4 regions of the Arthrobacter sp. R4-81 genome follow, and region 4 is predicted to be linked to each of the others. Evidence: riboswitches for the same ligand, from Rfam matches in the RefSeq annotation. Region 4 holds a riboswitch; each other region holds the start of a gene.
The links. A riboswitch is a leader RNA that binds a small molecule or an ion and turns the genes downstream of it on or off. The one in region 4 is predicted to bind cyclic di-AMP.
Positions count from the first base shown of each region.

Region 1: it holds a riboswitch for cyclic di-AMP, as region 4 does, so the genes downstream of both, M1E05_RS17850 (aggregation-promoting factor C-terminal-like domain-containing protein) here and M1E05_RS17250 (C40 family peptidase) in region 4, are expected to answer to the same signal.
Region 2: it holds a riboswitch for cyclic di-AMP, as region 4 does, so the genes downstream of both, M1E05_RS03455 (M23 family metallopeptidase) here and M1E05_RS17250 (C40 family peptidase) in region 4, are expected to answer to the same signal.
Region 3: it holds a riboswitch for cyclic di-AMP, as region 4 does, so the genes downstream of both, M1E05_RS02070 (hypothetical protein) here and M1E05_RS17250 (C40 family peptidase) in region 4, are expected to answer to the same signal.

Region 1 covers NZ_CP096445.1:3,891,927-3,897,717, reverse strand. The annotation lists gene M1E05_RS17870 (phosphatase PAP2 family protein) at 1-256, shown strand, start outside; gene upp (uracil phosphoribosyltransferase) at 270-905, shown strand; gene M1E05_RS17860 (HAD-IA family hydrolase) at 909-1,577, shown strand; gene M1E05_RS17855 (YdeI/OmpD-associated family protein) at 1,558-2,001, opposite strand; gene M1E05_RS17850 (aggregation-promoting factor C-terminal-like domain-containing protein) at 2,052-2,786, opposite strand; cyclic di-AMP (ydaO/yuaA leader) riboswitch at 2,786-2,963, opposite strand; gene M1E05_RS17845 (sensor histidine kinase) at 3,051-4,547, opposite strand; gene M1E05_RS17840 (response regulator transcription factor) at 4,554-5,288, opposite strand.
Region 2 covers NZ_CP096445.1:723,243-729,033, forward strand. The annotation lists gene M1E05_RS03445 (F510_1955 family glycosylhydrolase) at 1-249, shown strand, start outside; partial or broken gene M1E05_RS03450 (four-helix bundle copper-binding protein) at 281-433, shown strand; gene M1E05_RS03455 (M23 family metallopeptidase) at 465-1,253, opposite strand; cyclic di-AMP (ydaO/yuaA leader) riboswitch at 1,258-1,429, opposite strand; gene M1E05_RS03460 (arsenic resistance protein) at 1,681-2,640, shown strand; gene M1E05_RS03465 (aminotransferase class I/II-fold pyridoxal phosphate-dependent enzyme) at 2,720-3,934, opposite strand; gene M1E05_RS03470 (hypothetical protein) at 4,348-4,563, shown strand; gene M1E05_RS03475 (FMN-dependent NADH-azoreductase) at 4,654-5,331, opposite strand; gene M1E05_RS03480 (winged helix-turn-helix transcriptional regulator) at 5,534-5,791, shown strand, end outside.
Region 3 covers NZ_CP096445.1:427,247-433,037, forward strand. The annotation lists gene M1E05_RS02050 (hypothetical protein) at 1-127, shown strand, start outside; gene M1E05_RS02055 (amidohydrolase) at 135-1,610, opposite strand; gene M1E05_RS02060 (Y-family DNA polymerase) at 1,683-2,981, opposite strand; gene M1E05_RS02065 (LexA family protein) at 2,974-3,405, opposite strand; cyclic di-AMP (ydaO/yuaA leader) riboswitch at 3,611-3,768, shown strand; gene M1E05_RS02070 (hypothetical protein) at 3,771-5,126, shown strand; gene M1E05_RS02075 (ATP-binding cassette domain-containing protein) at 5,153-5,791, opposite strand, start outside.
Region 4 covers NZ_CP096445.1:3,749,133-3,754,923, reverse strand. The annotation lists gene M1E05_RS17255 (M23 family metallopeptidase) at 4-831, shown strand; cyclic di-AMP (ydaO/yuaA leader) riboswitch at 961-1,138, shown strand; gene M1E05_RS17250 (C40 family peptidase) at 1,143-1,856, shown strand; gene M1E05_RS17245 (NlpC/P60 family protein) at 1,959-2,717, shown strand; gene M1E05_RS17240 (HNH endonuclease) at 3,029-3,529, shown strand; gene mobA (molybdenum cofactor guanylyltransferase) at 3,602-4,234, shown strand; gene M1E05_RS17230 (DUF6457 domain-containing protein) at 4,288-4,590, shown strand; gene M1E05_RS17225 (molybdopterin molybdotransferase MoeA) at 4,587-5,791, shown strand, end outside.

The DNA.
Region 1 (5,791 bases), 140 kb from region 4:
CATGGGGATGAGCAGGGTGTTCCTAGGCCATCACTGGATGACAGACGTCATGTTCGCCTGGCTGCTCGGCCTGGCCTGGCTGGGGTTTGTGATCCTGGCCCACAGGCTCTTCCATCTCACCCGGCGCCGCGAACACGCGGGGCCGGCACCTAGGTTCGACCAACCCGCACACCTGGTGCAGCCCGAGGTTGACGGTACCGACTCCGCGACGGATGATGTGGTGCGCAGCCGGCGTGGAGAGCAGAATTCCGGGTGATAGTTTTGACCCCATGCGCACACTCGTCGTGGACCACCCACTGGTCGCCCACAAGCTCACCGTTCTGCGGGACAAAAAGACCCCTTCGCCGGTATTCCGGCAGCTCACAGAGGAGCTGGTAACTCTTCTGGCTTACGAAGCCACGCGGGATGTCCGCACCCAGCCTGTGACCATCGAGACACCCGTGAGCACTGCGGTGGGCACAGCCTTCACCAAGCCCACGCCGCTGGTGGTTCCCATCCTCCGCGCAGGTCTTGGCATGCTGGAAGGGATGACCAAGCTGGTCCCGACGGCGGAGGTCGGCTTCCTGGGAATGGCCCGGGACGAGGAAACCCTGGACATCATCACCTATGCGGAACGGCTCCCGGAGAACCTGACCGACCGGCAGATCTTCGTGCTGGACCCCATGCTGGCCACCGGCGGAACACTCCGTGAAGCCATCAAGTTCCTCTTCAAGCGCGGCGCTTCGGACGTCACCTGCATCTGCCTCCTGGCAGCTCCCGAAGGCTTGGCAAGGCTCGAGGAAGAACTCTCGGACGCCAATGTCACAATCGTTCTGGCTTCCATCGACGAAAAACTCAACGACAAGTCCTACATCGTGCCCGGTCTGGGCGATGCCGGCGACAGGTTGTACGGGATCGCCGGATAACGGATGAGCCTGCACAGCACTACTCTGACCGCCCGCGGTGTCCTGTTCGACATGGACGGCACCCTGGTTGATTCCACCAGCATCGTGGAGCGGGTGTGGGGCGAATTCGCCGGCCGCTACGGCCTCGACTATGCCGAAATCCTGCAGACCTCGCACGGGGTCCAGGCCATCGATACCGTCCGGCGCTATGCTCCCGCCGGATCCGACGTCGAAGCCCTCACCGAGGAGCTCGGGCGGATGGAGCTGGCTGAGACGAGGGGGATCGTTCCGGTGCAGGGGGCTGTGGAGCTGCTGGCCAGTCTTCCGGCTGAATCTGTGGCGCTGGTGACGTCGGCTTTCCGAGGGCTGGCCGAAGTGCGAATGGCTGCAGCCGGGCTGACCATCCCCGTCTCTGCAGTCTTCGCCGCTGACGTTACCCGCGGCAAGCCGGACCCTGAGGGCTACCTCCTGGCGGCGTCGCTCCTTGGGGTTGACCCGGGTGATGCCCTGGTATTTGAAGACGCCCCCGCCGGGATCGCGGCCGGTGTAGCGGCGGGCATCCGCACCATTGCTGTCGGGCCTAACACCGGAGAGCTTCCCGACGGCGTCCTGCACATCCGCGACTATTCAGCAGTCTCCGCCACAGTCCTTCGGGATCCCAATGGGAAGAACGTTATTTCTTTCCGGCTTTGAGGTTCTCCACTGCCTTCGCAATCCGGCGCGAGCGTGTGTCCCCGGGCTTGGCGCTCGCGACAGGTTCCACATAACGACGCTGCGCGCTGTAATTCAGGGTCGCATAAAAAGCCTGCGCGTCAGGTTCAGCGGCGAGCGCGGCAGCCAGATCGTCGGGGACCTCGACGACGCGTGGTTGGGTGTCGAGCTCCAGCCCGACTTCCACGGTGTCTCCGGCTGCAGCCCCGGTCAGTTCCCTGTTAGCGGCGCTCAGACCGACCAAGAATTGCCCGCCCATGACGGCGATGCTGCTGCGGTAGCTCTTACCGTTCAGTGTTACCAGGACCGGCGGACGCTTGCCCGCCCCGAGCGCCTCCAGGATTTCGGCAGGAACCACAATTCCGGCTGTGTTACCGCTGCCCATGATGGTGGTGGTGAACTTCATGGTCACAGTATGCCCGATGAGAATCCGGCGGTTTCGAACTTTTGGTTGGTTTAGTACCAGTTGTTCGCGTAATGGAAGTTCAACGCGCCGCAGGGGGAGCCGTAGCGTTCCTTGATGTAGTTGAGGCCCCAGTTGATCTGGGTCCGGAAGTTGGTCACGTAGTCAGCGCCGGCACTCGCCATCTTCTCGGCGGGAAGCGACTGGACGATTCCGTAGGCGCCACTGCTGGGGTTTGTGGCAGTGGTCTTCCAGTCCGATTCTTTGGTCCACAGTGTGGTGAGGCACTGCATCTGGTCCGCAGCCCATCCATGGGCGCCTAGCTGACTCGCGGCGTACGCCTGGGCGGCTGCAGGATCGTCAACCGCTACAGGTGCGGGGGCGGGCTCGGGAGCGGGTGCGGGCTCCGGGGCAGGTGCTGGAGCTGCCTGTGGCTCCACCGGCGCCTGAGAAGGAGCGGCCTCCGCCCTGACCAGGGACTTTTCGAAGTCGATTCGTGATTCGGCGTCGGCCGTGGTGGGAGCTTGCGCCGTGGGAGCAGCAGCCGGCGTGGCCGGCTCTGAGGCCTGCCCGGCGGCACCCACGCCAATCAGTACCGCACAGGCCGAAGCGACGACAGCCAGACGATAGCCGTTGCCGCCCAGGCCTGAACTGAACCGGGAGAGTGAAAAAGGGGTTTTCGAGCTTTCCGCGCGGTGCCTTGAGATCCCATGCTTTGAAGGCTGATCCGGTGCATTCTTGTGCTCCGGATGGTTATCAGGGCGCGTTTGTACCAAGGGTTCAGTCATGATTGCCTCTCAACGCCTACGGAGTTAGCTGTCGGGTTCGGATGAGGTCATCCGGCCGCACGGAAAATCACGTGTCGGCTTCACCCCAAGGGCGGAATGCTGCGCAAATGCCCGGAGACTCTGGGTCCCCCGTCTCTGCCTGGTCATGCGGTATCCGGGAAGCGGCAGAGTTTGGCGTCCAACCGGAAATGCGGCCAGAACGGTAGCCGCACCCCAACGACGCTACAGGAATTGAAGGCCTAAGTCACGTTTTGGTAACAGAGATCACGACGGCGGCGTGGTGCCTTGCGGACGAAACCTGAGTAAGAATCTGGTCCTGCCAGGTCGGGAAGCGACCTCAACGCTGCCTCCATGCGCCTCCATGATCGAGTGGACGATCGATAACCCGAGCCCGCTGGATCCCTCATCCTCACGGTTGCTTCCTCCAGCGCGATTGCTGGCTCTCGAGGTATCAGCACGCGTAAAACGTGCGAATACGGTGTCAACGAATCCCGGGTCGATGCCGGGACCATCGTCAGTAACGGAAATCACGACACTTCCCTCCTCAGAGTTCGCCAAACCAGCCACCACCGTGGTGCCGGGCGGCGTGTGCTTCCGTACGTTCGAAAGAAGGTTCATCAGGACCTGACGCAATCCCGAGGTGTCGCCGCGCACGATTACGCCACCTCCCGGCAACTCCAGCTTCCAATGCCGGTCAGGCGCCATCACCCGCTCATCGCTGACCGTTTCGACCAGCAGCTGCGTAAGATCCACATCAGTGAGTCGCAGCTGCTGCCCTTCATCAATACGGGCCAGCATGAGCAGGTCCTCCACGAGGGCAGTCATCCGCTCGGATTGGCTCTGAACCCTTGCGAGGGATTTCGTTCCGTCGGGAGTCAGCTTTTCCGTCATCCTCATCAGCTCGGTGTAGCCACGGATCGCGGTGAGGGGGGTCCGCAGTTCGTGGGAGGCATCCGCCACGAACTGCCGGACCTTAGTCTCGCTCCTTTGTCTGGACTCAAGCGCCCGGGAAACATTGTCCAGCATGAGGTTCAGGGCGTGGCCAACCCTGCCTACTTCAGTTCCGGGATGAGCGCTCGACGGCGGGACCCGCACGGCGAGTGCCACTTCGCCGGCGTCGAGGGGTAACCGGGAGACCTGGGTGGCCACATCGGACAGTTGCTCAAGGGGTTTCAGGTTGCGGCGGATTATCCCTGTCCCCACCAGACCGATCAGCAGTATTCCCGCGAGCGACCCCGCCGTCATGGTCCAGACCAGCGAGTTGAGTGTGCTCTCCTTGGCTGCCAGTGGGAGACCGGTTACCAGCACACCCCCATCCCGCATGTGTAGTGCCAGCAATCGATAGTCCCCGTCTGCAAGTGTCCGCGTAACTGGTTTGCCGTCCATTGGCAGGCTCAGCAGAGCAGCGTTGTCTTGGGGGGACAGGTCCGTTTGGCCTGCACCCCAGGCCACGAATCCGGCACTGCTGACCTTGCCGTTTTGGATTCGGGCGAACATAGTGCCTGCCCCGGACCCGCGTGCATTCAGCGGATCCGGGGATCCGTTGGGATTACTGGAAGGGGGCCTGCCAGCGTTAGCCGAAGCCACCTTAAGGTTGCCGTCCAACTGCCCGGTGAGAAATGAGTCCATGGAGGCGTAGCTGACTATTCCGGTCGCTCCGCAAATAGCCACCAGGAGGGCCATGGCAACAAGGACGAGCCGGGTTCGCAGGTGCCAGGTCGACGGCCGGCGCCAGTTGCCGGAGAAGGTCAGGGGCGGCACGGTGGTTCAGACCGCCGGCTTGATGACGTAGCCCGCACCGCGCATTGTGTGGATCATTGGCGGCAGGGTGGCGTCCACCTTTTTCCGCAGGTAGGAAATGTAGAGTTCCACAATGTTGGCCTGGCCGCCGAAATCGTAATTCCAGACGTTGTCCAGGATCTGCGCCTTGCTGACAACGCGTTTTGCGTTTTCCATCAGGTAGCGAAGCACCTCGAATTCGGTGGCGGTCAGCTGCAGGTCCTCGCCTCCCCGGGTAACTTCCCGAGTGTCAAGATTGAGCAGGAGATCACCCACGGCCAGTTCGGCCGTGTCCATGGCAGCAACGCCTGAGCGCTGAACCAGCCGGTGCAGGCGCAAGAGGACCTCCTCCATGCTGAATGGCTTTGTCACGTAATCGTCTCCACCGGCCGCCAGACCCGTAATGCGGTCCTGCACATCGTCCTTGGCTGTCAGGAACAGCGCCGGGACCCCAGGAGCAAAGGTGCGTATCCGCTTCAGCAGCTCAACGCCGTCGAATCCGGGAAGCATCACGTCCAGAATCAGGACATCGGGACGGAACTCCTTGGCGAGCTTTACCGCTGCCGGTCCGTCCGCTGCTATTGCCACTGACCAGCCGGACATCCTCAAACCCATGCTCATCAGTTCAGACAGGCTTGGTTCGTCGTCGACTACGAGGGCACGGATGGGGGAGCCGTCCGGGTGGGTGAGCTGCGGCAGATTTGTGGTGTGAGGTGCTGGCATACCTTCAAGTTTTGGCCCCGCGGAATTGCCAGGGCTCTGCGCTTCCTGTGTGCAGCCTGTGAGGGTCATCGCCTTCCCGAATTGCCTAGCAGATGCAAATTGAGCGAACTTTTCAGGAGGCCGTGTAAAGGGGCTGGACATTGACAGCCGTTAGAGGCAGTGTGTTTCGGTATTAGAAAAGCAACTGAATATAAGCGAAAAAAGTGGGCAAAAGTGAGAATTTTCTTCGGAAAAGCTGCTTTCCCGAACGTTCATACAGAAAAACAACTGTTATTTTATCGCCGTCACAGAATGGTGATTAACGTCACATAACGCCCTTTTGTCTCACGATGCGGACGAACCGGTCCATTGTTACTTGCAAGTTGTCATTGTTACGTTGCACACTCTCATTGTGAACAAGAACTCAACAGCACCTGCAGCCGCAGTATCTCAGACCAGCACATCCGCTGGTTTTGACATGCGCTGTTGTCGAATGCACGCCTGACTTTCCTACCCCGAACAGT
Region 2 (5,791 bases), 1.4 Mb from region 4:
CCGCTGATCCAGTACGCCGCCTTTGCCCACTCAACGGAGGCCGTCGGCGTCGAACCTGACGGGACGGTTCACTACTCAGCTGATGCTGGCGCGACCTGGACGAGAAAAGGCCGGATTGACGGCCAAGTCCTGGCGATAGCCGCCGTCAAAGGTTCAGACGGAAATCCCGGGATCTGGGCAGCCATTGATGGGGGGATCCTGGTGTCCACGGACGGCGGGAGCACATTCAGGCCTGCCGTCTCTCCCTGAAGGGCACGAAAAGTAGGAGGTGATCGCAGCTACTCGGGCGCTGCTCGAATCCTGCCGGATAGCAAGCGGTGTTAGTGACGAGGAGTGCGAAAAGCACGCCGGGATGCACGAGCACTGCAGAATCTGTGCTGAGGCTTGCCGATGTGAAGCGGCCTGCACAGACCTTTTGACGTCCCTGGCCTGACGCTACGAGGCCGATCCGATTGGTATCTCCGCTACATGTAGGTGGCGGGATCGACTGTCTGGTCGTTGAGCATGACCTCGAAGTGCAGATGGCAGCCAGTGGAGTTGCCGGTTGTTCCGACGCCAGCAATCTGTCCGCCCTGCGTCAGGGTCTGCCCAACGGAAACGCCGATTCTGTCCAGGTGGTTGTACGTGGTCTTCAGTCCGTTGCCGTGCTCGACGACGATCCGGTTTCCGCCGCCGTACGGACTCCACCCGGCCTCCGTCACTGTTCCCGCAGCTGCCGCCAGAACAGGGGTTGAACACTGTCCGGACAGGTCCATGCCTGTATGCATTTCGTCGAGCGCCCCGGTCAGGGGATTGACACGGAAGCCGAACGGAGAAGTCACGCTCATCGAGGCCAGGGGAGCCCGCAGGGTTGGTGAAGGGGCAGCAGCCGCTGCCTGAACAGGAGCGGGTGCAGGTGCCGGTGCTGGTTCAGGTGCCGGTGCTGGTTCAGCTTGCGGTGCAGGGACGGAGCTCACCTGGGGGCGGTCAAAAGCCAGTGCTGATCCGGCATCTGCAGCCACCGCCGGCTGGGTAGCGGGGGAGAGCACTGTCCCGGCCGCGAGGTCCTGTGCCGCCGATAGCAGGCTGGGCTGGGCGTGGGCATTGGAAAGGGCGGTTAATGCGAACATCCCCGTTACCACCGCCGCAATTCCCAACTTTCGGCCGCGATCCCGCAGGGTCGGAGCGGAGGATGAGGCCGCCCGGTGGCTGCCCTTGGCGGACGTGGAGGCAAAAAGGGCATGGCGTTGGCCGTGTTTATCTTGGGAAGGCAAAAGTAAGTCCTCTCTGCGCCGGCGAAATTAGCTGTCGGATTCGGACGAGTGGACTGTCCGGCCTGCCCTGCCGGACGCCTCGAGGCGTGCAGCTACTGGGCCAGGCTTCACCCCAAGACGCGCAAAGGCATCATCAGTGGGTTTTCCGCCCCCGCCAAGGGAAGTAAAAGTTTCATGGACCGCCGGCGGGGTTTGGCGAGGCGGTCACACGCATACCCAACGAAGGTATGTGGTCCCTCTATGTAAGCAAGAAAAACGATGCGTTACAAATCCGTTATCAGAATAAGGTCACGTTTCGTCTTGCTGCAGGGTAGGATGCAGCGGCTCCGGGTGCCGACGTCGCTCCACCCACCATGAATACCGAGATGCCTTAATGGTTGCTTGGCCTACGATTGGCTGCGTGAAGATCGGAACTCTTGTCGCAGCGATGGAAAGGCGCCAGGTCGGGTTGTATCTGGCCGCGATCATCGTCGGCGGAGGAGCTGGATCATTGGCTCCTGACTCGGCCGGGGTGCTGGAGCATGCAATCAATCCCGTCCTTGGCCTGCTGCTCTTCGCCACATTTCTCGGGATCCCGCTTGCCTCGATTGGTACGGCCACACGCGATCTGCGGTTCATGTCAGCGGTGCTGATACTGAATTTCGCTGTTGTGCCCGTGGTGGTGTTTGCCCTCACCCGTTTCATCGCGGGAGAGCAGGCGCTGTTGGTCGGTGTCCTCCTGGTCCTGCTGACACCCTGCGTCGACTACGTCATTGTGTTCACCGGTCTGGCAGGCGGGGCCAGCGATCGTCTCCTGGCCGCGGCGCCGGTGCTGATGCTGGTGCAGATGCTCCTGTTGCCGCTGTACCTGATGGTTTTCGTTGGCCCGGGGATAGCGTCAGCAATAGATCCTGCACCCTTCGTTCAGGCGCTGGTGGGGCTCATCCTGTTTCCCTTGGCCCTGGCCGCACTGACGCAGGCCCTGGCCCGGCGGGCGTCACTGGGCCGGGCGATCATGGCAGTGATGCAGGCCCTGATGGTCCCTCTGATGATGGCAACCCTGGCGGTCGTTGTCGGCTCCCAGGTTGTGGGAGTGCGGCAGGAGCTGGGCGCCCTGCTGGCCGTTGTCCCGCTGTATGCCGCTTTCCTGATCGCTATGGTGCCCCTGGGCCTCCTTGTGGCCAAGCAGGCGCACCTCGACGTTCCGGCCACGCGTGCCGTGCTTTTTAGCGGGGCCACCCGGAATTCCCTGGTGATTCTTCCGCTGGCACTGGCTTTGCCTGGCCCGTTGGCCCTGGCAGCGCTCGTCGTGGTGACCCAGACTCTTGTCGAACTCATCGGAATGGTCCTCTACGTCCGGCTACTGCCGCTCATCGTCCCTGAAATTAAACGCCAACAGCTCACTTGAGCCTTCTACACCTGGCAGCAAGATCAGGAGCCGGTGCCTCAAGCGCAACCACCGGTAGCGGAACCACCGCTAAGCGGACTCACTGGCGGACTTCTTTCATCGCCGCTTCGAACGCCGGCAGGCTGCGCTCGATCATGTCCTCGTTGGCAGTGAGGGAGATCCGGAAGAAGCCCGGCGTCTCGAACAGCACGCCCGGCAAAACGAAGACGTCCCTGCGGGCAAGTGATGCGGTGAAGGCCTCGTCGTCAGGAATAGGGGAGGGGACATAGAGGTAGAACGTGCCTTCCGGACGCCAGATGCGGTAACCCATCCCACCAAGTTCATCAACCAGTCGGTCCCGGCGGCGCTGCAGTTGATCAATAGAAATGGAGAACTTCTCCAGCTCAGGAAGCGCGTGCTGCAGCAGGGCATTGGGGTACACCCAGCCCATCGCCACCTGCAGGCTGGTGATGGCCGGGGCCATCTCTTCCCGGTGCGGCATGGTGGGCGGAAGAGCCAGATAACCCACCCGTTGACCCGGGGAGAGGTGGGTCTTGCCATAGGAGTAGGCCAGCAGCGTGTGCGCATAGAATTCCACGGGGCTGTGGAAGCGCAAACCGTCGAACACAATCCGGTTGTAGGGCTCGTCTGAGATGAGGTAGATCCGCCTTCCGATCCTCACCGAGGCGGCTTCCAGTAGTTCCGCCAACCGGAGCAGCAGTTCGGGCGGGTACACCCGCCCGGTCGGATTGTTGGGCGAATTGACGATCACAACCCGCGTCCGTTCCGTAATGGCTGCCTCGATGGCGTCGAGGTCAAGGTCGAACGTGGTGGTGTTGATCTTGACTTTCACCGGTACCAGCCCGGCTTCAAGGACCAGAGGCTCATACAGGAACCAGGGCGGCAGGCTGTAGATGACTTCGTCGCCCGGATCGGCCACCGTCTTGAGCGCCAACGCGATCGCGGCGAAGCCACCCGTCGTGAGGTAGATGTCGTCCGGCCGGAAAGGCACATCCAGCAGCCGCTGCAGTGACTCCGCCGCTGCTTCCCGGGCGGCCTCGCCATTGGTTTGGTACGCGAACCACTGATCATTCTGAGGCGTCAGAGCGTCCCGGAGGGTATTGACGTAGCGGTCGGCTGGCATCTGGTGCGGATTCCCGAAAGTGAAGTCGCAGCCCGGCGCCTGCCCGTGCCCGCGCGAGCCATATTCCTTGATATAGGCCTCAACCCGGCGGAAGGAGGGGATCGATGCCAATTGAGCAGCGCGGGCAGATACCGCGGCAATGTCCTGGGCTGTTGACGTGGGATCGTTCATGTCTGCACTCCTGTGTATGGCAGCCTGATGTGGCGGCAGTCGGGTGGACAGCGCGCTGCTGAGCCAGTGGAGGCCGTGCTGGGACCCATTCTCGACTTCAGCAAAGTTGATGTAAAGGCCCTTGGCAAAGGCAAAAGCCAGGTGTCCCCAAAGGAGATTACGACGGCGGCGGTTCCGCGCCGCTGACCGCCAGATGGCGGTTCGCGGGAACCCCTTTGAGCTCTGCTGGCGGTTAGAATCGCTGAACGAAATGCCTAGGCTGAATCACGTCACAACGCGGCTCGGTCAAGCACCAGCCCGGTGGCCGCTTCCCGCCGGGCAGTAGTGCTCCGCTTCTCCACAACAGAGACGGACGCCCAGAATACACAGCCCGGGTCGACGGCGGGTGTTGGCCTGGCTATGACCCCGGAGTCGTGACATCCCAGCCGAAGGCCCTCGCGCTGCTGGACTCCATCGCGGAAAACACCAGCCTGCGAACTGTCGCCGAAGAGATCGGCCTCCACCACTCCAGTGTCCTGACACGGGCAGCTGAATACTCGACCGCGTTGGGTTTCGACATCGGCACGGCCGCCGGACGTGTCCGCTTGTCCCTGGTGCTGACGCTGTGGAGACTTGCGGACCACGGGTAAGAGCACTCGTCGACCAAATGCAGCGCATCGCAAGTACGGAAAGCAATAATCAGCAGTTAGTGTGCCGTCCGGACATAGCCGCAACCCGGCTTAGTCGTTGACCAGCTGCAGGAGCCCGACTGAGGTGAGACGGGCAGCAAACCCGCTGGCGACATCGGCAATTTCAGCTTCTGCGGTCCGCCGGCTGCCGTCCACATCCATGTTGAGGACCGTGGGTGCAAAGCGCACGTGGGTGGCGTCGTCGATGCCGATGAAGTTCAGCCAGTCGGCAAAGAAGGTGCTGCTGAAGTCCTGGCCGAATGCCGGCGCCACCCCCGGCCGGTACACGCCGCTGGTGTGGATGGCGAGGGCCTGCTTGCCCTCCATGAGGCCTTTGTAGCCACTTTCGGGATCAAAACCGAAGCTCCAGCCCGGCTGGGTAACGATGTCGATCCACTGTTTCAACGCGTACGGAACACCGGCGTTCCACATCGGGATGTTGAAAACGTAAGCGTCGGCGTCGGCGAACTGGTCGAAGACAGCACGTGCAGCTTCCCATGCGCTGATTTGCTCAGCGGTCTGATCCTGGCCCGAGAAGACAGCCATCTTTGCTGCCGCAGCAGTGCGCCCGAAGTCCGGCAGGGCGCCGTCGTCGAACACGTTCAGTGTCTCAACCTCAAAGCGCTCCTCAGCGGCTGCCTGGATGGCATCGAGGGCATGGCGGGCAAGGCGGAGGGAGTCACTGTGGGTCTCGCGGGGTGAGGCGTTGATGTGCAGGATCGTAGGCACGGTTTACCTTTCGGTGGTGGAAAGAATGGGCCGAATCGGCCCCTCAACCATCCTTGCTGCGGTGCGGACCGCGGGTAAGAACGCACTTTGATGTGCCTACGGAACTTTCATGTTCCCTCCTCTGGCCTTTGGGGTGCCCTCCCATGGAAGTAGTAGGCTGGCGGCGCGGTACCGAAGAACCAGCAGAGGAAAGTTTGGGGCAATGACTCTCACGGCGGAACAAAAGCGGCAGGAAGCACAAGCCGAATTCAACAGCGGCCTGGGACAGTGCCCTGCGCGCCAACTGCTTGAGGCGATCAGCAGTAAGTGGGTCACCCTGGTGATGCTGGCACTTGCAGACGGACAATTGCGCCACAGCCAGCTCCGCAGGCTCATCCCCGGTGCTAGTCAGAAGATGCTCACCTCAACGCTCCGCTCGCTGGAGCGTGACGGACTCGTATCCCGCCTCGTCACGGCCTCG
Region 3 (5,791 bases), 1.1 Mb from region 4:
TGTCGCTTGGAAAGAATTGCCCCCGGATCAAGTGAACCGCGCGGAGGCGGAGTGCCACGCAGCCTTTCATGCCGTTCACGGCTCACTTCCGTTCGCCAATCTTGTCCAGGCGCGCGCAAAGAACTAAATATTCCTCAACCGTTATAGGTGAACCTCCCGCCCACAACGGTTGCCGCCACTGGCATACGGGCGAAAACGTCGTCCGGAACAGCCAGCGGGTCGCCGTCGAGGATCGCGATATCCGCCCGGTCTCCAACCTGGATCCGTTTCCGTCCCCGGGCCGACGCCGCCAAGGCCTCTTTCCGTGTGATGGACTGCTCAGGGTGCCAAGGCTCCCGCCCGTCCTGCCTTGACCGGGTGGTCGCCGCTGACATCGCCGCCCATGGATCCAGCGGCGCTACCGGAGCATCAGATCCCAGCGCCAGCATGGCTCCCGCTTCCAGCAGTGAGCGCAAAGGGAAGGCCCGGTCAGTGTGACCGGCCCAGTTTGCCTCTGCCGCATCCCGGTCATCCAGGGCGTGCAGGGGCTGGACACTGGCAGTCACGTTCAGGTCGGCGAACCGGCGGAAGTCCTGCTGCCGGACAAACTGGGCATGTTCGATCCGCCCCGGAATGCCGGCGCGCTCGAAAGCGTCGAGCGCCACCTTGTTTGCGGCGTCGCCGATGGCGTGGACAGCAGGAACAAACCCTGCCTCCCCGGCCCTCTCCAACAGCGCCAGCAACTCGGCTTCGCTCACGGTGAGGACTCCCTTTCCGCCATGGGGGTAGGGGTCCACGCAGAATGCGGTGCGCGTGTTGAGGGAGCCGTCGATGAGAACCTTCATCGGTCCGACGCGCAACAGGCCGCTCCCGGGAAAGGCTTGCCCGGTACGGAGCCCCAAGCCGGCGGCGCGCCCAAGGTGCTCGGCATAGACCCCGACGTCGACCCTCACCGAGTCGAATCCGGCCGCCTCGCGCCTCATCCAGGCATCCCGGTTCCACGCCATTTCGAAGTCCACAATGCCGACTATCCCGCGCGACGCTGCAATTCTTGCGGCATCGGCCACCCAGCCATCCACCAGAGGGTCAGGAAGCTGGTCCAACTGGCGCGTGACGGCGAACGCTGCGTCTTCCCGCAGCAGGCCATCGGCATCGAGGAAAACTCCGTAGCGCTTGGCAGCCGCACTGTTCAGCCACACACAATGGAGGTCGTGGCTGAGGAGTGCCGTCGGCTGGCGCCGCGTCACGGCGTCGAGCATCTCCAGTGTGGGAGCGTCGCTCCACACAGCGTCCCGGAATCCGACGCCGACCAGCGTCGTGTCGGACTCCATGCCGCCCAGGTGGGGGCGGAGGAGCTCGACGGCGTTCGTCGCCGACTCTGCGCGGGAAAGATCCAGCCGCTGGGCAGCAAGTGCCCACTGAGTCATGTGGACATGCTCGTCCCAGAGTCCGGGGATGGCGCAGCCGCCGTCGAAGTCCACAACAGTGGGGCGAGCCGGATGGTCTCCCGCCGGCGAGATACGAGAAACCACCCCGCCAGCGATGTGAATGTCAGAGCATTCCGAATCGCCGGGTTGCCGGATGGAGGCAAGAACTACATCGGACGGGGCGGCCGCGGAGGGGTGAACCATAGCAACAGGCTAGGCGTGCAGGAGCAAGCGGCAAAGCGAACCCCGGTGGCGGCAGGGTGATGCGCGTGGGATCTAGGCAGCCTTGACGAGCGGGAGTTCATCCCAGTGCGTGGTGTAGCGCGGGGACATCATGTCGCGTTTCATGGTCCAGTCCGGGCCTCCCCTGATGCCGGCGTGACCCAGTCCGATGGAGCCCCGGCCATAACGGCGGGCCACGTCCTCCAGAAGAGGGCCGATGCCGCGTTCCTCGTGAGGGTTCTCGAACGGAGACAGGGGCGGTTGGTTCCCCGAGGGGCGCAGATCGGTCACCATGATTCCCGCTTTCGCATATTTGATTCCCTCCTGGATCTGCGGCAACAGAGCATGCGCTGCCCGGGTAAGGAGCACGGGATCGGCGGTGGGCATCGGCAACCTGATGCAGGCCGACGGGTAGGAAGTGTCCTGGGGGTTGTAGTAGGACGTGGCGGCGTATGCCGTGAGGACTCTGGTCTGCAATCCGTGCTTGGCCAGCCTGGCGCTGGCCTGCTGACCGTAAATGCTGAGGACCTGGCGAAGTTCATGGACGGTAGTGATGGGCGTGGAGAAGGACCTGCTGAAAATCAACTGGTCCCTGCCGATCCGCTCCTCCTCCATCGGAATGCATGGTGTGCCCTGAAGCTCCAGGACGGTGCGCATCACCATCACTGAGAAGCGGTCCCGGATCATCACAGGATCTGCCTTTGAAAGGTCAAGGACCGACTGGATTCCCATGGCATTGAGGCGTTTGGTCAGGCGGGAGGCGATGCCCCAGATCTCGATCACCGACAGCCGGGCCATCAGTGTTTCCCGCTGGGCGAGGGGGAGGGAATCCCAGAGGCAAACACCGTTGAAGCCCGGATTGTTCTTGGCCCACTTGTTCGCAAGTTTTGCCAGGGTCTTGGTTCCTGCGATTCCGACGCACACCGGCACGCCTACGTTGCGGCGCACGGCGGCCTTCATCTCCAGTCCAAGCCGAAGGAGCTCATCCGGGGTTCCCTTGACGCCAAGGAAGGCCTCGTCGATGCTGTAGACCTCCAGCCAGGCCGAGAACCTGCTGAGGAGTTCCATCACGCGCGCGCTGATGTCGCCGTACAGCTCATAGTTGCTGGACCTGGCCACCAGGCCCCACTCCTTGACCCGTGGTGCGATCTTGAACCAGGGCTCGCCTACCGGGATGCCCAGTGCCTTGGCCTCGGGTGACCGGGTAACGGCACACCCGTCGTTATTGGAGAGCACAACCAGTGGCCGACCTTCCAGGGATGGGTCAAAGGCACGCTCAGCCGAGGCATAAAAACAGTTCACGTCCACGTGGGCGATCTGCTGCATCCGGTGCATCATTGCCGGCTTAGACATGGTGGAGGCACCTCGTGGCCACGCCCCAAATGATGAGGTCGGACAGTGCTGCAACGCGGATATCCGGGTAGTTCGCACTTTCCGCCTGGAGCAGGACGCCGCTTTGTCTGATGCGGAGGCGTTTGATGGTCAGTTCACCGTCCAGTACGGCGATGACCACGGACCCGTCCTTGGGCTCCAGGGCGCGATCGACGATCAATTCGTCCCCGTCGCTGATGCCCGCCCCCTCCATTGAATTTCCCGAGACCCTCACCACGTACGTGCTGGTGATGTCCTTGATGAGGTGTTCGTTGAGGTCGATCCTGCCGTCAAAGTAGTCCTGCGCTGGCGAGGGGTAGCCTGCAGCCACCGCCACAGGGGAGATGAGAACCGTGAGCAGCGAGCTGCCGGCGGCTATCATACGAGGACCCACAATAATGCCCACAACACACCTTCATTCGAATATATGTTCGATAATTCAGTGTACTGCGAGGTCGGACAAAAAGGCCTATCGCATCCGGATGGTGCAACGTGACTCGCCGCCAACCTTTTCCTGTTACCTAAACGTGACTTTAAGGGAGGGTTTCCTGTACGGTTTGTGCGTGGCCCATCTGGATCGGGCCGCGTCCGGGCTGACGCCGAGCTCTGCCACATCCCGGACTCCCAACACTAAGGCAGAGACGGGGGACCCAGAGTCTTCGGGCCGCTACCCAGCGGCCCGTGGGGTGAAGCCGTCACGTCTAACGTGCCGGCCGGTTGACCTCTTCCGAACCCGACAGCTAACCTCGCAGGCGTTGAGAGGCAACCATCATGTCCCGTTCTTTCGATCAGTCGCGCCCTTTACGCGCCGGACGGCATCGCGCAGAAGCTGCGCCATCCGTCAAAACCCCCAGCCCAACAAACCCCGCCGCGGAAGAGCCGAACCTCGGGACGGCTCCCACGGACCCCGTTTCCACCACCGTGATTCCGGCCGCGCCGATTCCCGCAGAACCTGAGCCCACTGCACCGGTTTCCACCGTCACGCGGCGAAGCAGGGACAGGCGCCCGGCCTTTGAAGTACCCCCTGCCCCCAGGACTGCGCCTGTGACTGAAGCCGCTCCGACGACCGTGCAGGAGAGCTCCGCTCCGGAAACCGCACCCATAGCCGAAGTGCGTCCCGCCCCCGCAGCGACGCGACGGAGCAGGACGGGGCGCGCGGCAGTTGAAAAGCCAACGGTGAGCGCATCGGCCGCCGCTGCAATCGACGCCCAGACGAGCGCACATAGCCCTCAGCTGGCTGCCGTATTCAGTTCCAAGCCCGATGATGTCCTGAAGAAAGCCGTTTCGGTTCGTGTCATGGGTCAAAGGATGGCCGTCGTAGCCGGAGCCTTTGCCGTGCTGCTTGGCGTAGGAGCAGCCAGCCAGGCCACAGAGCTGCCCTTCTTCGGCAAGGAAACTTCCGCCCAGGAGGCCCCCGGCACAACGAACGCGACTCGGGCGACCTCCGGAATACGGCCGACCGCCGGAACCACTACCCCCCGGCCAACCGTCTCGGCCACGTCCCCTGGGACAACCAGCGGCACCCCGGCCCAAGCGGCGGCCGGTGCCGATGTCCCGGCGGCAGCGGATCAACAAGGCACTAGCCTGCCTGGTGTGGGCAGCCTCCCCATGCCGGTGGACGCTCCCACCCTGGCGGCAATAGCGGCTGCCTCCACCGCCGCGGCTCCGCCCGCCTCTGCCACGTCCCCGAACGCCCAGCCTCCGGCCTCTTCCTCGAACCCTCAGCCCGCGCCGGCCTCGCCAACGGCGGCACCGGCTCCTGCGACAACCGCAGCACCAGCACCAGCACCAGCACCAGCACCGACACCGACACCGTCGCAGTCACCGAGTACACTGCTGACGCCAGTTACCGGCTTGCTCGACCCCTTGCTGGGCACGGCCACCGCTACGGCTCCCGCAGCCGTGGACGGCGCTGCGGAAGACGTCGTCGATACCAGCACTTATGCCAGCAGCCGCCTGGCCTCGTACGGATGGGGCACCGAGGAGATGACTGCCCTGAGCACCCTTTGGGACACCTCAGCTGGGTGGCGCGGCAGCCAGGTGGACAGGGGCATGAGCTACATCAAACAACGCTATGGTTCCCCGACCAAAGCCTTGGAATTCCGCGCAGCGAATAACTGGTACTGAGGCCTGCTCCGGGTTTCGTGCCGGCGTCAGGCCCCCACGTACGCTGCCAGATGCTCACCTGTGAGCGTGGAGCGGGCTGCGACAAGGTCAGCGGGAGTGCCTTGGAAGACGATCCGGCCGCCGTCATGGCCGGCACCGGGACCGAGGTCGATGATCCAGTCGGCGTGCGCCATCACCGCCTGGTGGTGCTCGATGACGATGACCGACTTGCCGGACCCGACCAGGCGGTCGAGCAGACCCAGCAGGTTCTCGACGTCGGCCAGGTGGAGGCCCGTGGTCGGTTCGTCGAGGATATAGACCTCACCCTTCTCCGCCATCTGGGTAGCCAGCTTGATGCGCTGGCGCTCGCCGCCTGACAGTGTGGTGAGTGGCTGGCCGAGGGTGAGGTAGCCGAGCCCGACGTCCACGATCCGGTCGAGGATCTTGTGGGCAGCAGGCGTGCGGGCCTCTCCTTCGCTGAAGAAGATGTTCGCTTCTGTCATCGACATTGCCAACACCTCGGCGATGTTCCGCCCGCCCAGCGTGTATTCAAGGACCGACGCTTGGAACCGGCGCCCCTCGCAGTCCTCACACGTGGACTCAACGGTGGCCATAACGCCCAGTTCGGTGAAGATGACACCCGCGCCGTTGCATGTGGGACAGGCGCCCTCAGAGTTGGAGCTGAA
Region 4 (5,791 bases):
CCTTTGACCACCCAGAACGCCAGGGGCCGTCGCCGTGCGACCGGTCCTGCTTTGGAGCTGCAAGTATCCGAAGCTGTCGCCGCCGCTGGCCGTCCCCGGGACCCGCACCGGGATGCACGCCGCAAACGCAGCCCTTTTCGTCAGGTCACAGAATTCGCCGGCGCCAGTGGTGTAGGGCAAAAGGCAGGCATCGCCCTGGCAGCCACAGGCTTGATCCTCACAGTCACGGTTCCGGCCACAAGCCCCCTGGCAGCCACCGGCGGCGTCGGCTCCACGGGTGCTGCCCTTTCCGCCTCTGTCCAGCCTGAAGTCTCCGCAGCTGCGGGCGCAAAGGTTGATTTCAGCCGCACCACCGTTTCCACCACCGGTGATCCCGACGGCAAGCTCAAGCAACTCCTCAGCGCGCAGTCCGCCGGCAGCGTCAGCCGGGCAGCGTCTGCCGGAAGCCTTGGGGCCCCACTGAATTCGCTCATAACTGCCTCCCCCTTCGGCTACCGCGTCAGCCCCATCACCGGCGGCTACGGAGAATTCCACCGCGGCCAGGACTTCGCTGCCCAGTGCGGTACCGCCGTCCATGCAGCAGCCAGCGGCACGGTCACTTTTGCCGGCTGGCATCCCTTCGGAGGCGGAAACCGCGTGGTCATCGATCACGGTAACGGGCTCGAAACCACGTACAACCACTTGTCCTCGTCCGATGTCCAGGTGGGCCAGACAGTAACCCGGGGCGACACTGTGGCCCTGAGCGGGACCACAGGCGCGTCAACCGGCTGCCACCTCCACTTCGAAGTAATGGTCAACGGCGAAGTTGTCGACCCCATGGGCTGGCTCTGATTTAGATGATGGATTACTCTCACATTTCTGTGACATGCCGTGACCTGAATGTGACATTCAATCCAAAGTCCTGTACCGTCTAAACCACGCCAACTTTTCCGAAGTTGGCGCTCTTGAGTGGATTGCCTAACTCTGCCACCGCTCAAGGTCCGTTCGCATTACATCGTCTGGCAGAGGCGGGGGAACCAATTTTGGTCTTCGAAAGAAGACCTTGGGGTTAAGTCGCGAAGCTTCTCAGGAAGCCAAGTGGCCGGGTGACTCCCATCCGAATCCGACAGCTCACCTCGTAGGCATTGGGAGAGGCTACTTTCGTGTCTTCACGCCACAATGCTGCGCGCCACCGTGCTCAATCGGTGCGCATGAACCCCTTGGGTTCCGTATCTAAAGCCGTTGCTAACAACGCGGGAACCGTTGGTCGCCAAGCTGCTGTCATTGCAGCTGCTTCAGGGCTCATTCTTGCTGCCGGCCTGCCAGCCAGTGCGGCGGAGGGCAATCCTGGAGTTGCCGCCACCGCGGAATCAGGCTCACAGTCCACTCAGATCGCGGTAACCGCGGAGCCGACCGCCAAGGTCGTTTTTGAGCGTCCGTCCGTGACCACCGAAGCAGCGCCGAAGATCGAGACTGTCCAGGCACAGTCCGAGGAACCGGCAATCGAGCTGACTGCCACCACCGACAAGCCGGCCGCCTCGTCAGCGGCTGCATCGGGCCTGGCAGCAATCGCCTACACCGGCATCGGCAGCCCCTACTTGTGGGGCGGCACCACTCCCAGCGGCTGGGACTGCTCAGGCTTTACCCAGTGGGTCTACGCCCAGGCCGGCATCAGCATCCCCCGTACGAATGCCTGGACGTCCATGACGCCCACTTCCACTCCCGCCCCCGGTGACCTGGTCATGCAAAACGGCGGTGCCCACGTTGGTATCTACGTTGGCAACGGCATGATGATCAGCGCGCTGAACCCCTCGCAGGGCACCATCCTGCACGCGGTGTCTGCAACAGGCACCTCCTCGTTTTACACCCTTCGCTAAGTAACCCGTTCGGGGCGTTCCGGCCTACCCCCAAGATGCCGGAACGTCCATAGCCCACGGCCTGCCCAGCGCGGTCCGAGGAATACGAAAGAGAGAAAATTAATGACTACACGTGCAACCATTGCACGGCACCGCGCCGAGGTCACCAAGACCAACTCGCTGGCTGTCATTGCCAAGTCCGTCGGCGATAACGCCGGTGGTGTGGGCCGTCAGGCTGCGGTTATCGCTGCTGCCTCCGGTCTGGTCCTGACCAGTGGAATTGCCGCCAACGCGGCAGACACGAGCGTTCAGCGCGAATCCACCTCTGCGTCCACCCTCGAAGTGAAGTCCGCCACCCCGGCGACAATTTCAGCCGCTTCCACGATTGCTATCTCGTACGAGAAGCCTGCTGTCTCCACGACGCCGGCTCCGGTCGTCGAAGCACCCAAGCCTGTCGTCGAGGTGCAGGAAGCCGCCCCGGCAGCTCCCGCCGCTGCCGCTACGGCAACGGTCGCTGCTACCGCTTCCGCTCCCGCACCCGCAGCTTCAAGTGGCATGGGCGCTTCAATCGCCGCTGCCGCCTACGCCCAGCTCGGCGTTGCCCAGGACTGCACCATGCTGGCAACCAACTCCCTGGCTGCCGTCGGCATCAACTACCACGGCTGGCCGGCAGGTTACCTGTCCCTCGGCCGCACGGTCAGCGCTGCCGAAGCTCAGCCCGGTGACCTTGCTTACTACGAGAACGGCGGAATGGGCATGGCCCACATCGCGGTCTACGTCGGCAACGGCCAGGCAGTCCACGGTGGCTGGAACGGCGGAACCACCGCCCTGTTCAGCGTCAACGTCGGCTCCGGCCCGGTCTTCATCCGCGTAGGCGGCTAATACCGGCTCCAAGCAAACAGCAGCCCATCCTGGCTCTGGACCCATACGGTCTGGAACTGCCGCCAGGAGAAACTTCTCGGAAGGACCCCCGTCTTAGGACGGGGGTCTTTCTGCTTTTTTCACGACGACGTTGCCCATCGCTCAAGGATTCGGAGACGGAGCGTAATCGGAATTGCGGCTCGCCGCAAAGGCTGGATTCGGCAATTCGGGCATTCAGTGTTTACTCTGGTGATGTCGATCCTTAGCCCGGACATGCCGAGGGCAGCCGGCCCTCGTGCCCCTGACGGGTGCGGCCGTGAAGAGGTATGCGCATGCGCACACTCGTTCTGAATGCTGGATATGAACCGCTGGCGGTAGTCACCTTCCGCCGGGCGCTGGTGCTTGTGCTCGCTGGAAAAGCCAGCGTGGTGGCCGAGGGCGACGATCCCGTCGTCGGGCCGCAGGAGATCCTGGGCCGACCGTCCGTGATCCTGCTCAACCGCTATATCCGGCCAAGGTACAACACTGCGACGGCAGTGAGCCGGCGGGGCGTGCTGCGCCGCGACGGACACCGCTGCGCATACTGCGGCAAGGCAGCCCACACCATTGACCACGTCCACCCAAAATCCAGGGGTGGCGCGCATTCGTGGGACAACCTTGTAGCCGCCTGTCTGCGTTGTAACAACGCCAAGGGAGACCACACCCCATCCGAGATGGGCTGGAAGCTGAGGTTTTCCCCCGCGCCTCCGGTAGGCACCATCTGGCAGATCAAAGAACTTGAGAAGCCCACGCCCGAATGGGATCCCTTCCTCCTCCCTGAATCCGCCGCGTAGGGAGTTCACGAGCCCGCGGGCAGAGTTGCGTTCTGGCCCGCACCGGCCGCTTAGGCTTGTCTTGTGGAACCAATGTCTGCGGCCTTTGATGCCCTGATCCTGGCCGGAGGCCGTTCCTCTCGTCTGGGCGGAGTGCCCAAATCCGGGTTGATGTACGACGGCGAAACCCTCCTTGTGCGTGCGATTGCAGCCGCGCAAGGAGCGGCTAAGACGGTGGTAGTGGGCCCGGACCCCGGAGGGCTGCCAGCAGGGGTCCTCGCCGTGAGGGAGGACCCGCCGTATTCGGGTCCGGCGTCGGCGATTGCCGCAGGGGTGGCAGCGCTGGCCGAAGGGCGTACCGGCAGGCCGTCACCGCTGACACTGATTCTGGCGTGCGACATGCCCCGCTCCGCCGTCGCGGTAGGTGTGCTCCGGCAAAACCTTGGCTTTTCCGCTGCTGCCGCCAACCCGGATTCCGGCAGCGACGGAGTGATGGCGGTGAGCCCGCAAGGCAGGAAACAGCCTCTGGCCGGGCTCTACCGGACGGATTCACTGCAACGCGCCGTCGACGAGGCCCGTTTGCGGGGCGGACTCAGGGACGCCTCCGTTTTCTCGCTCCTTGCTAGGCTTGACGTGAGGTTGGTTACCGTTCCTGCCGGGTCCACGGACGACGTGGACACGTGGGACGATGCCGCCGCATTAGGGGTGTCCAACCGGGAGCAGTAAAGGCCCGCATTGGTTGTGGCGTCCGCAACGGCAGGTGAATTTGGAGGCACTTCGTGAAAAGCCAGGACGAGACGCTGGAAGAGTGGTGCCGGGCGTTGCTTCAGGCCTTCGAACTGGAGAACGTCGAAGTGGACATCAACGAAGTGCTCGCCGTGGCCGGAGTAGCGGCCCACTCCATCGTGCGACCCGCTGCCCCGCTGACCACGTTCATTGCCGGTTTTGCCGCCGGCCTGGCATCGGGTTCCGGGCAGGCCAACGATGCCCATTCGATGCAGGCCGCCCTGGGCGTGGCCCGCACCGTGGCCAAGGACTACGCGGGCGAGCCGCCGGCAAACACTGGAGTTCCCAGCGCATGACAACGGGTCTTCCGGAGGCCGAAGGGGAAAGTCCCTCTGACCACTCCCAGCCCCGCACAGAGAAAGAATCGCCCGACGACGGCGTCGACACGCCTCCCCAGCACCTTGCCCACACCTGGCAAGAGGCCAGGCAGGCATCCTTCAACTGCGCCAGCCCCATTCCGGCCGGGCCAGTCAGGCTAGCCGATGCCATTGGCAGGACATTGGCAACAGACATTGTGGCGCTGCAGGACATCCCCCACTACGCGTCCTCGGCTATGGACGGCTGGGCGGTGAATGGCACCGGACCGTGGATCCTCTCGGAACCGGGACAGCGATTGGCTCCCCATGAGGCCAGCCCCATTGTGACCGGGGGCCTTGTCCCGCCCGGCGCAAAAGCGGTGTTACGGAGTGAGAGCGGAGTTCTGACAACTGACGAGGACGGCCTTCCGGTCCTTGCTGTAGGCGGGGGCGCACGTCCAGGTGAGCCCCGGAATGGCCAGCACATCCGCAAGGCAGGGGAGGAGGCCATGAACGGGGAGACGCTTGTCCGGAGCGGCACGGTTTTGAACCCCGCCCACATTGCGCTTGCCGCCCTTGCCGGCCATGACACCGTCGAAGTTCTGGGCAAACCGGTGGTAAAGCTGCTCCTGACAGGCGCGGAGGTGGTCAGTGACGGCTTGCCTGCGCCGGGGCAGGTTCGGGATACGTTCGGACCGCAACTGGCCTCCGTCGTGGCCATGCTGGGGGGGATCTGCGCGTCCCAGGCCAAGATCGGGGACGGCTATGCCGATTGGCGCGCGGGCCTGGAAGACAGCGTTCCTGAACCGGACGGCGGCCTGCCTGCAGCGGAGAGCCTGCCGGCCCCTGAAAGCCTCCCGGCCCCGGAAAGCCTCCCGGCCGACGTCGTCATCACCACCGGAGGCACAGGACGCAGCGGCACCGACCATCTCCGGCAGGCAGTTGCCGACCTGGGCGGACGGCTCCTGATTGATGGAGTGGCCATGCGGCCCGGCCACCCGGTGGTGCTTGCCGAGTTGCCTGACGGCAGGTTCGTACTGGGGTTGCCGGGAAATCCGTTGGCAGCGATGCTGGCCCTGTCCACCGTGGGGGCACCCCTTCTGGCTGCCCTTGGACACCAGCCGATGCCGCCCGTCAGCGAAGTACCAAGCGGGACGACCATCGAGCCTGACCCCGGGCGGACCCGGCTGATGCCTTACCG